2 regions of the Rhodococcus sp. 05-340-2 genome follow, and region 1 is predicted to be linked to the other one. Evidence: riboswitches for the same ligand, from Rfam matches in the RefSeq annotation. Region 1 holds a riboswitch; the other holds the start of a gene.

Region 1 (4,255 bases):
TACGCGGTCCACTTGTCGAGACTCTGTCGTCCTACCTCGCCAGTGGAGTCCTTCATGTACTTCGCTGCGAGCATCTCCTGGCTCTCGAAGACGAGAGACTCGTCGGTGAAGGTTCCCGGATTGGCGTCGATCAGATCCTGTGCGGCCCTGTCCGGATCGTCGGCGGCGAGTTGGTAGCCGCGCTGAAGTGCCTGGACGAACTTCTCGGCCTGGTCCGGATGGGCTGCGAGCCAGGGCTCGTTGCCGCTGATCGTGATGGCGTAGGCGTCCGGAAACCCATAGTCGGTGTAGTCGAAGTATTTCATCGGCGTTCCGCTGTGCTCGGCTTCGATGCCTTCCCACGCGAAGTAGGAGACGGTGAAGTCGGCGGTACCGGAGTACACCGCCTCGTACGCCGAGGTGCCCAGTACCACCGTTTCGTATTCGCCTGTGCCGCCGTCGTTCTGAATGACCTTCTCGAGTCCGGCCTGCTCACCGGACTCGCCGAACCCGGCGTAGACCTTCCCGTCGAGTGCCTTCGGGCTCGGGATGTCGTCTCGATCGGCGCGAACTCCGATGCCGGTAGCCCAATGCTGCAGCGGCGCAAGGACGGACACTGTCTGCGCGCCTGCGGAGGTCGCGAATACGCCCGAACTCTGTGTGCTGATGCCGAACTCGGCGTTTCCGGCATCGACGAGAGTGTCCGCCGCGGTGTTGTTGTACGGCAGAATCTCCACGTCCAGGCCGGCGTCGGCGAAATAGCCCTCCTGCAGGGCGACATACAGGCCGGTGTGGTTCGTGTTCGGCGTCCAGTCCAACGCGAACCGAATGGTGTCGGAGTCCGTCGAGTCGGAGCAGCCCGCCAGTCCGGTCGTGGCAACGACTGCCGCCGCCAACGCCGCGAGGATTCGAGTGGTTCTCATGCGTACACCGCACTCTCGGCCAGGGGCCATGGGGTGGGATGTAATGCGCTGTCCCAGAACATCAATTCGTACCGCGACGCGACGACGAAGGCGTCGATCATCTGCTCGCGCTGCGCCGGCGTCGCGGCCGCTGCGGCGTCATCGACGAAGGTCTTGGCAGCGTCGACGATGGCATGGAATTCGGGTGCGTCGTACGCGGCCACCCACTGCGCGTACGGGTGGTCGGGATCGCGATCGAGAACCGCCCTCGCTGCACCGGCGAGTGAGCGGCCGACGTCTGCGTAGATCCAGAAGCACGGCAGAACAGCTGCTGCTGCAACAGGATACGGTTCGGTTGCCGCCGTCGCGGTCAGGTAGGACGTGTAACCGAGGCATGCCGGTGAAGGCTCGGGCGTCCGGGTCGACGGGGGCAGCGCTCCACCGGTCAGCATCGCCTCGTGCGACGCGGCCTCGTCCATCGCGCTCGCAGCAGCGCTTGCCCAGAATGCTCCGGCGAACGGGTTCGGTGCATGTGCTGCCAGCAGTGACAGCGACTTCACGTACCCACCGAGATAGAGTGAGTCCTGTTCGAGGTACCTACGGAACGCGTCGAGCGGAAGCGTCCCGGCCCCGAGTAGTCGAAGAAATTCGAGGTCGTCGATCGCGCGTCGAATGTCCTCGGAGGCATTCCACAGTCGATCGGTGAAGCGGACCGGGTCCGCAGATACAACAGGCGTCATCGCCTTGACATCCCTTCGTCAGTATTACCTGCATCAGGTTCGGCGGGTTTGATCTCAGCATCCGCATCGGCGGACACACCCCGTGTCAGAACGACAGTGACAGTAACACCGGTCACCCGGTGGCACTGCTGCCGCCCCTGTATCTGCGGTCCGGGTTCAGCCCAGCATGTCTTCGAGCTCCATACCCTTGGTCTCCCGGATCTTGGCCTTGACGAAGAAGAACGAGAGTGCGGCGAACACAGCGAATCCTGCGTAGATCACCCACAGTCCCACAGACGACGTCAGCGGCGGGAAGGCAAGCGTGACAGCGAAGTTGGCCATCCAGTTGGCTGCAGTGCCGATGCCGAGTGCCATGGCCCGCATGCGGTTGGGGAACATCTCACCGAGCATGACCCACATGATCGGACCCCAGGTGGATGCGAAGAATATGACGAAAAGATTGGCGCCGATCAGCGCGATCGCACCCCACGGAGCAGGCAACGTGACGTCGTCGCCGCTGCCGGTCGCCTGCGAGAACGCCACCGACGCCATGACGAGTCCGCCGAACATGCCGATCGAGCCCGCCATCAGCAGCTTGCGCCTACCGATTCGGTCGACGAACAGAATCGCCACGAACGTCATGACCACGTTGATCACGGCGGTGATGACCGACGTCGTGAACGACTGATCCTCACTGAAGCCGACCGAGCGCCACAGCGTCGTCGAGTAGTAGAAGATCGCGTTGATGCCGACCAACTGCTGCAGCACGGCCATCGTGATGCCCACCCAGACGATGGGTTGCAGGCCGAACTTCGGACCGCGAATGTCGGCGAACGACGAGCGTGACTCCTTGCGCAGTGTCAGCCTGATCTCGTGGACGCGCTCGTCCGGATGCAGTTCGCCGGTGATCTCGGCGAGGACTCTGGCGGCTTCCTCGTCGAGATGCTGACCGACGAGGTAGCGCGGAGACTCCGGGATCAGGGTTGCCAACAACCCGTACACCAGCGCCGGTACGACGCCGACCAGGAACATCCAGCGCCAGGCCTCGATGCCGAACCACAGGTCGTTGGACGCCCCGTCCGCGGCACCCGCGAGGAGGGCGTCGGACAGCAGAGCGGCGAAAATGCCGATGGTGATGGCCAATTGCTGGAGCGAGGCCAAGGAACCGCGCCACTTGGCCGGAGCGATCTCGGCGATGTACGCCGGTGCGATCACCGAGGCGATGCCGATTCCCAGTCCACCGAGCACTCGCCAGAGCATGAGGTCGGGGACGCTGAACGCCAGTCCCGAACCGATCGACGAAACGACGAACAGGGCCGAGCCGAGCAGCATGACCTTCTTGCGTCCCCAACGGTCTGCGAGGCTGCCGGCGAACCAGGCACCCACCGCGCAGCCGATGAGGGCGATCGCGACCACGAAGCCGGTGGTGAACGAGCCGAGGAGGAAGTGATCTTCGATCGAGTCGACAGCGCCGTTGATGACGGAACTGTCGAAGCCGAACAGGAATCCGCCCACAGCAGCGGCGATGCTGACGCCGATGACCTTCGCTGTGTGGCGGTCCGAGGTCTGATTCATGAGTGATGCACCTTCCGGCCGCGCGCACGGGCGTCGGCCGCTGGGGAGACCGTACGGCAGGAATTGTCGTACCGTCCCCGGACATTACGCCTGGTAATTTGCTGAGCGAACGAGACCGTCAACGAAGGTCGAAATCATCGTCCGAGACGGTGAAACCGTGGCCGACCTGATCGGTGCACGTGACTCCGGTCTGCTCGTCGACGCTGCACCGAAGGCCGTTGGTGGAGCCGCTTCCGGGGACGGTGAGCTCCTCGCCGTACGGCAAGGCTGCCGCAGGACCGTCGAAACGGTGGAACTTGGGATCGCCGAGGCTCTCGAACTTCGCCGGTGATCCAGCGATCAGCTGCACGGCATTGGGTTTCACCGCCGTTTCCGACGCCCCGCTGCCGGGAACCTCGGGTGCCGAAGCAGGGAGCGACCCGTGGCATCCGGCGATCGAGGATTCGAGGACGGCGATACCGCACTCGAACTTTCCGCTGGGGCTCGAGAAGTAGTACCAGCCGGGTGCCTTGCCTGCGTAGTCCTGCGGTTTCGCCTGGGGTGCAGCAGGACTCGTCGGTGTCGCCGTGGTGGACGTCGGCGTGGTGGTCGCTGCGGTGGACGGTGATGCCGGCGCGGCAGAGGGGGCGGAGGGAGCCGTGGTGATCGGGGTGGGGCGGTCGGTGATCACGGTCGCCATCGGTCCGTCGCCTCCGCCGCTCGAACCGCAGGCTCCGAGCAGACATGCCCCGACGACTGCCACTGCGGCACATCCGATTCTCTTCATCGACGGTTCCTTCGCTCGCGGGCGTCGACGCTGTGCGTATCGTCGCCGAGGGGATGGTTGATGTTGGTACGTTGGGCAACGACCGAACGGGAGGTTCCATGGCCATCGCCTCTGACTCCGGCGCGTCCGATTCCACCGAGCCCGATTCCACCGTGCTCGTGAGCACGCCCTACGGCGACGTTCTCGGCTATCCGGTCGCTGCCGATGCGTCGCCGATCCTGGCCTGGCGGGGTATTCCCTACGCGACGCCTCCGGTGGGGAAGCTCAGGTTCCGAGCGCCGCGTCCGTTGCAGCCCTGGTCGGGAGTGCTCGAC
Region 2 (4,255 bases), on a different contig from region 1:
GCAGATGTTCCCCAACCCCGGTCTCTCGTGGAAGAACCTGGCGTTCCTACGGGAGCACTGGAGCGGCCCGATCGTGCTCAAGGGAATCTGCACCGTGGGCGACGCCAGGGAGGCGGCCGCCCACGGAGTCGACGGCATCGTCGTCTCCAATCACGGCGGTCGTCAGATCGACGGGGCCAGAGCATCACTCGACGCGTTGCGGTCCATCGTCGAGGCTGTGGGCGGGGAACTGACGATCCTGTTCGACTCCGGTGTGCGCACCGGTGCCGACATGGCCAAAGCGCTGGCGCTCGGGGCCGATGCGGTTCTGCTCGGCCGACCGTTCCTCTACGGCCTGGCACTCGGCGGGCAAGAGGGCGTCGCGCACGTACTACGTTGCCTGCTCGCCGAATTCGATCTGGTGACGAGCCTCTCGGGTCACACCGGTGCGGGCGAACTGGGCCTCGACTCGATCATGGAGTCCTGATGGAGTGGACGAAGCACGCCATCTGGTGGCACCTGTACCCGCTCGGCTTCACTGGAGCGCCGGTGCACGGCTGGGACGGCGAATCCCAGTCGGATCTGCACCGGCTGAACAGAATCGAGAAGTGGCTCGACTACGCACTCGAGCTCGGTGCGTCGGGTATCGCCCTCGGTCCGATCTTCGAGTCCGAGAAGCACGGCTACGACACGGTCGACTACTACCATGTCGACGGTAGGCTCGGCACCGACGAGGACATCGACTCGCTGATCGCCGCTGCGCATTCGCGCGGCCTGAAGATCATGTTCGACGGCGTCTTCAACCATGTGGCGCAGAGCTTTCCGAAGTTCCGACAGGCTCTCGACGAGGGCCCGGACTCCGAGGCCGCGCAGTGGTTCCACCTCGATTGGTCCGGTGACGAGCCCACGCATCGCAACTTCGAGGGCCACGACGAACTGGTGGCACTCAATCACGAGAGCCCGCATGTGCAGCAGTATGTCGTGGACGTGCTGTCGCACTGGCTGGACCGTGGCGTCGACGCCTGGCGGCTCGACGCGGCCTACGCAGTGCCGCCGCGCTTCTGGGCCGCGGTACTGCCGAAGGTCCGCGAGAAACATTCGGACGCATACTTTCTCGGCGAGGTCATCCACGGCGATTACGACAGGATCGTCTCGGCGTCCACACTGGACTCGGTCACCCAGTACGAGCTGTGGAAGGCGATCTGGAGCGGTCTGAGCGAGAAGAACTTCTTCGAGCTCTCCCATGCGCTGGAGCGCCACAACGGGTGGCTCGACGCCTTCGTGCCCGCCACGTTCGTCGGAAATCACGACGTCAATCGCATTGCCAGCGTCATCGAGGACGAGCGACATCTGGTGCATGCGTTGGTGGTTCTGTTCACCGTGGGCGGTATGCCCATGGTCTACTACGGCGACGAGCAGGCCTTCCGCGGTATCAAGGAGGACCGAGTCGGCGGCGACGACGAGGTGCGTCCGGAGTACCCCGACACGTCCGACGATCTCGCCCCGTACGGCTGGCCGGTCTTCCGTATTCATCAGGAGCTGATCGGTGTACGGCGTCGAAACCCGTGGTTGTACTCCGCGCGCACCGAAACGCTCGAACTGACGAACACCGCACTCGTCTTCCGAGCGTCTGCCGACAACGAATCCATCGCTGTGGCACTGAATCTCGGCGACGACACCATCGACTACGCGGTCGAGGGTAGCGACGTGATCGCCGGCGAGGCACATCTGGACGGCGGCAGGATCACGGTGCCCGCGCACGGCTGGGCGATCGTCAGCTGAGTGCTCTGGCCGCCTTGGCGCGGTCGAAGAACGCCAGCAGGTACGGCAACTGCTCGTCGGTGACGGTGAACTTCATTCGGTCGCCCGCGTAGCCGATGCTGCCGTCGGATGCTCGCAGACCGAGGACGATCTTGGTGCCGTCCCGGGTCGGCTTCGCGTCCACACCCAGATGATCGACGTGCCAGCGACAGCGCCCGCCCGATGCGATCCTCACGGCGGCGTCGAACACCTCGACAGTCCGGTGGTCGAGAACGAAGATGACGTTCTCGTCGAGGCGATACTCCAGGTAGACGCGTTCGGCCATGGCGGCACAGTAACTTGTCATCGTCGTATTCGGATATCTATCGACTGAGCTAGAGAGCCGTATCGACGGCAATGCAGCGCCATATCGAGGCCTGTGGGTACAGTCGAGCGCGACACGGGGTGCCCCCAGGGGCTGAGAACACACCCGTCGAACCTGATCTGGTTAGGACCAGCGAAGGGAATGTCGTGACGTTCGGTATTCCTGTCCCCTCGTGACGGTCCCGACCTCGAACGAGAGGCGAGGCGCATGAAATTCGACGAGCAGACGGTGTTGATCACCGGCGGTGGACGCGGACTGGGAGCGGCCATAGCCGCAGCGTTCGCGGGTCAGGGTGCACGTGTGGTGATCGATTACCGCAACAGCAAAGATGCTGCCGAGGCGCTGGCAGACCGGCTCGGCGAGAACGCGATCGCAGTGCAGGGTGACGTCACCGACGAGTCGGCCGTCGCCGCGCTGTTCGGCACTGCACGTGAACACTTCGGCACCCCGATCACCACCGTCGTCAACAACGCGTTGGCCGATTTCTCGTTCGACGGAGATGCGCGGCCCAAGGCCGACACCATCACCTGGGAGCGCTTCGATACCCAGTTGCGTGGCAGCGTCCGCGCGGCGTTGCTCACCACCCAGGCCGCGCTGCCGGGTATGCGCGAGGCGGGGTTCGGCCGAATCATCAACGTGGGCACAAACTTGTTCCAGAATCCAGTGGTGCCTTACCACGACTACACGGCCTCCAAGGCGGCGCTGCTCTCGCTGACCCGCACTCTGTCCGCAGACCTGGGCGCAGACAACATCACCGTCAACATGGTCTCGGGTGGACTGCTGCGCACCACCGACGCCAGCTCCGCGACCCCGGCCGAGGTATTCGACTTCATCGCCGCCTCGACCCCGTTGCAGCGCGTCACCACCCCCGAGGAATTCGCCGACGCACTGCTGTTCTTCGCTTCGCCGTGGGCGCGGTCGGTGACCGGCCAGAATCTCGTCGTCGACGGCGGCCTGGTCAAGGACTGACATGCACCTCAACGCTTTTCTCTACGGTTGTGGCCACCACAGTGCGGCGTGGCGTCATCCCGAGTCGCGAGTGGAGGACCTGGGCGATATCTCGTACTACGAGGAACTCGCCCAGCTCGCCGAACGGGGAAAGTTCGATGCGGTGTTCTTCGCCGACGGACATTCGGTGCGCGACCCCGCCGGAGCCGGAACCTGGTTCCTCGAGCCGATCACCGCTCTGTCGGCCATGGCCAGGGCCACCACGCATATCGGTCTCGTCACCACGGTGTCGTCGACGTTCTACACCCCGTTCCATGCTGCACGGATGTTGGCGTCGCTCGATCACATCAGCGGTGGCCGTGCCGGCTGGAATGTAGTCACCTCCATGTTCGACGCCGAAGCACGCAACCACGGGATGGACGTCATCCCGGCTCGCGAGGAGCGCTATGCGCGCGCCGAGGAGTTCGTCGATACGGCTTTGGCGCTGTGGGATTCGTGGGACGCCGACGCGTTGACGCTCGATCGCGCCGGGGCCTATGCGGACCCGACCAAGGTGCATGCCATCGACCACGATGGCAAGCACTTTCGGGTCGACGGCCCGCTGACGGTGCCTCGTTCACCGCAGGGGAGGCCGGTGTTGTTCCAGGCCGGGGCGTCGGGTCCGGGTCGTGATCTCGCTGCCGCGTACGCCGAGGCAATCTATGCCGTCGCCTACGATCTTGTTGCCGCGCAGAGCTATTACGAGGACGTGAAGACGCGAATCCGCCACGCGGGCCGCGACAGCGCGGCAGTGGGAATCATGCCGGGGCTGGTGACGTACATCGGGTCGACGATGGACGAGGCCCGACGCAAGAAGGCCGAACTCGATGAGCTGCTGCCCACCGAGCAGTCGCTGGCGATGCTGTCGACGTTCACCGGACAGGACTGCGCTGCATGGGAACTCGCTGCTCCGGTACCGCCCCTGCCGCCGGCGGCCGAGTTCACCGGACCGCAGGGCCGCTACGAGACGATCCTGCGGATCGTCGAGAAGGACGCCCCCACCGTGCGGGAGTTGCTCGGCACCCTCGCGGCCGGCGGCGGGCACGCCACGATGATCGGCACACCGGAGTCCATCGCAGACGAGATGCAATCGTGGATCGGCCGCGGCGCAGACGGATTCAACCTGATGTGTCCGCGTTACCCGGACTCATTGGAGGACTTCGT

The links. A riboswitch is a leader RNA that binds a small molecule or an ion and turns the genes downstream of it on or off. The one in region 1 is predicted to bind thiamine pyrophosphate.
Region 2: linked by a shared signal. The riboswitch ahead of CH271_RS23320 (3-oxoacyl-ACP reductase) and the one ahead of CH271_RS07785 (TenA family protein) in region 1 are both predicted to bind thiamine pyrophosphate.

Annotation. Positions count from the first base shown of each region.
Region 1 is NZ_NOYU01000011.1:40,765-45,019, reverse strand. Features, by position in the region: gene CH271_RS07790 (ABC transporter substrate-binding protein) at 1-902, opposite strand, end outside; gene CH271_RS07785 (TenA family protein) at 899-1,621, opposite strand; TPP riboswitch at 1,615-1,714, opposite strand; gene CH271_RS07780 (sugar porter family MFS transporter) at 1,778-3,175, opposite strand; gene CH271_RS29190 (hypothetical protein) at 3,294-3,941, opposite strand; gene CH271_RS07770 (carboxylesterase/lipase family protein) at 4,040-4,255, shown strand, end outside.
Region 2 is NZ_NOYU01000038.1:140,442-144,696, forward strand. Features, by position in the region: gene CH271_RS23305 (alpha-hydroxy-acid oxidizing protein) at 1-466, shown strand, start outside; gene CH271_RS23310 (alpha-amylase family protein) at 466-1,761, shown strand; gene CH271_RS23315 (hypothetical protein) at 1,754-2,065, opposite strand; TPP riboswitch at 2,171-2,263, shown strand; gene CH271_RS23320 (3-oxoacyl-ACP reductase) at 2,312-3,073, shown strand; gene CH271_RS23325 (LLM class flavin-dependent oxidoreductase) at 3,075-4,255, shown strand, end outside.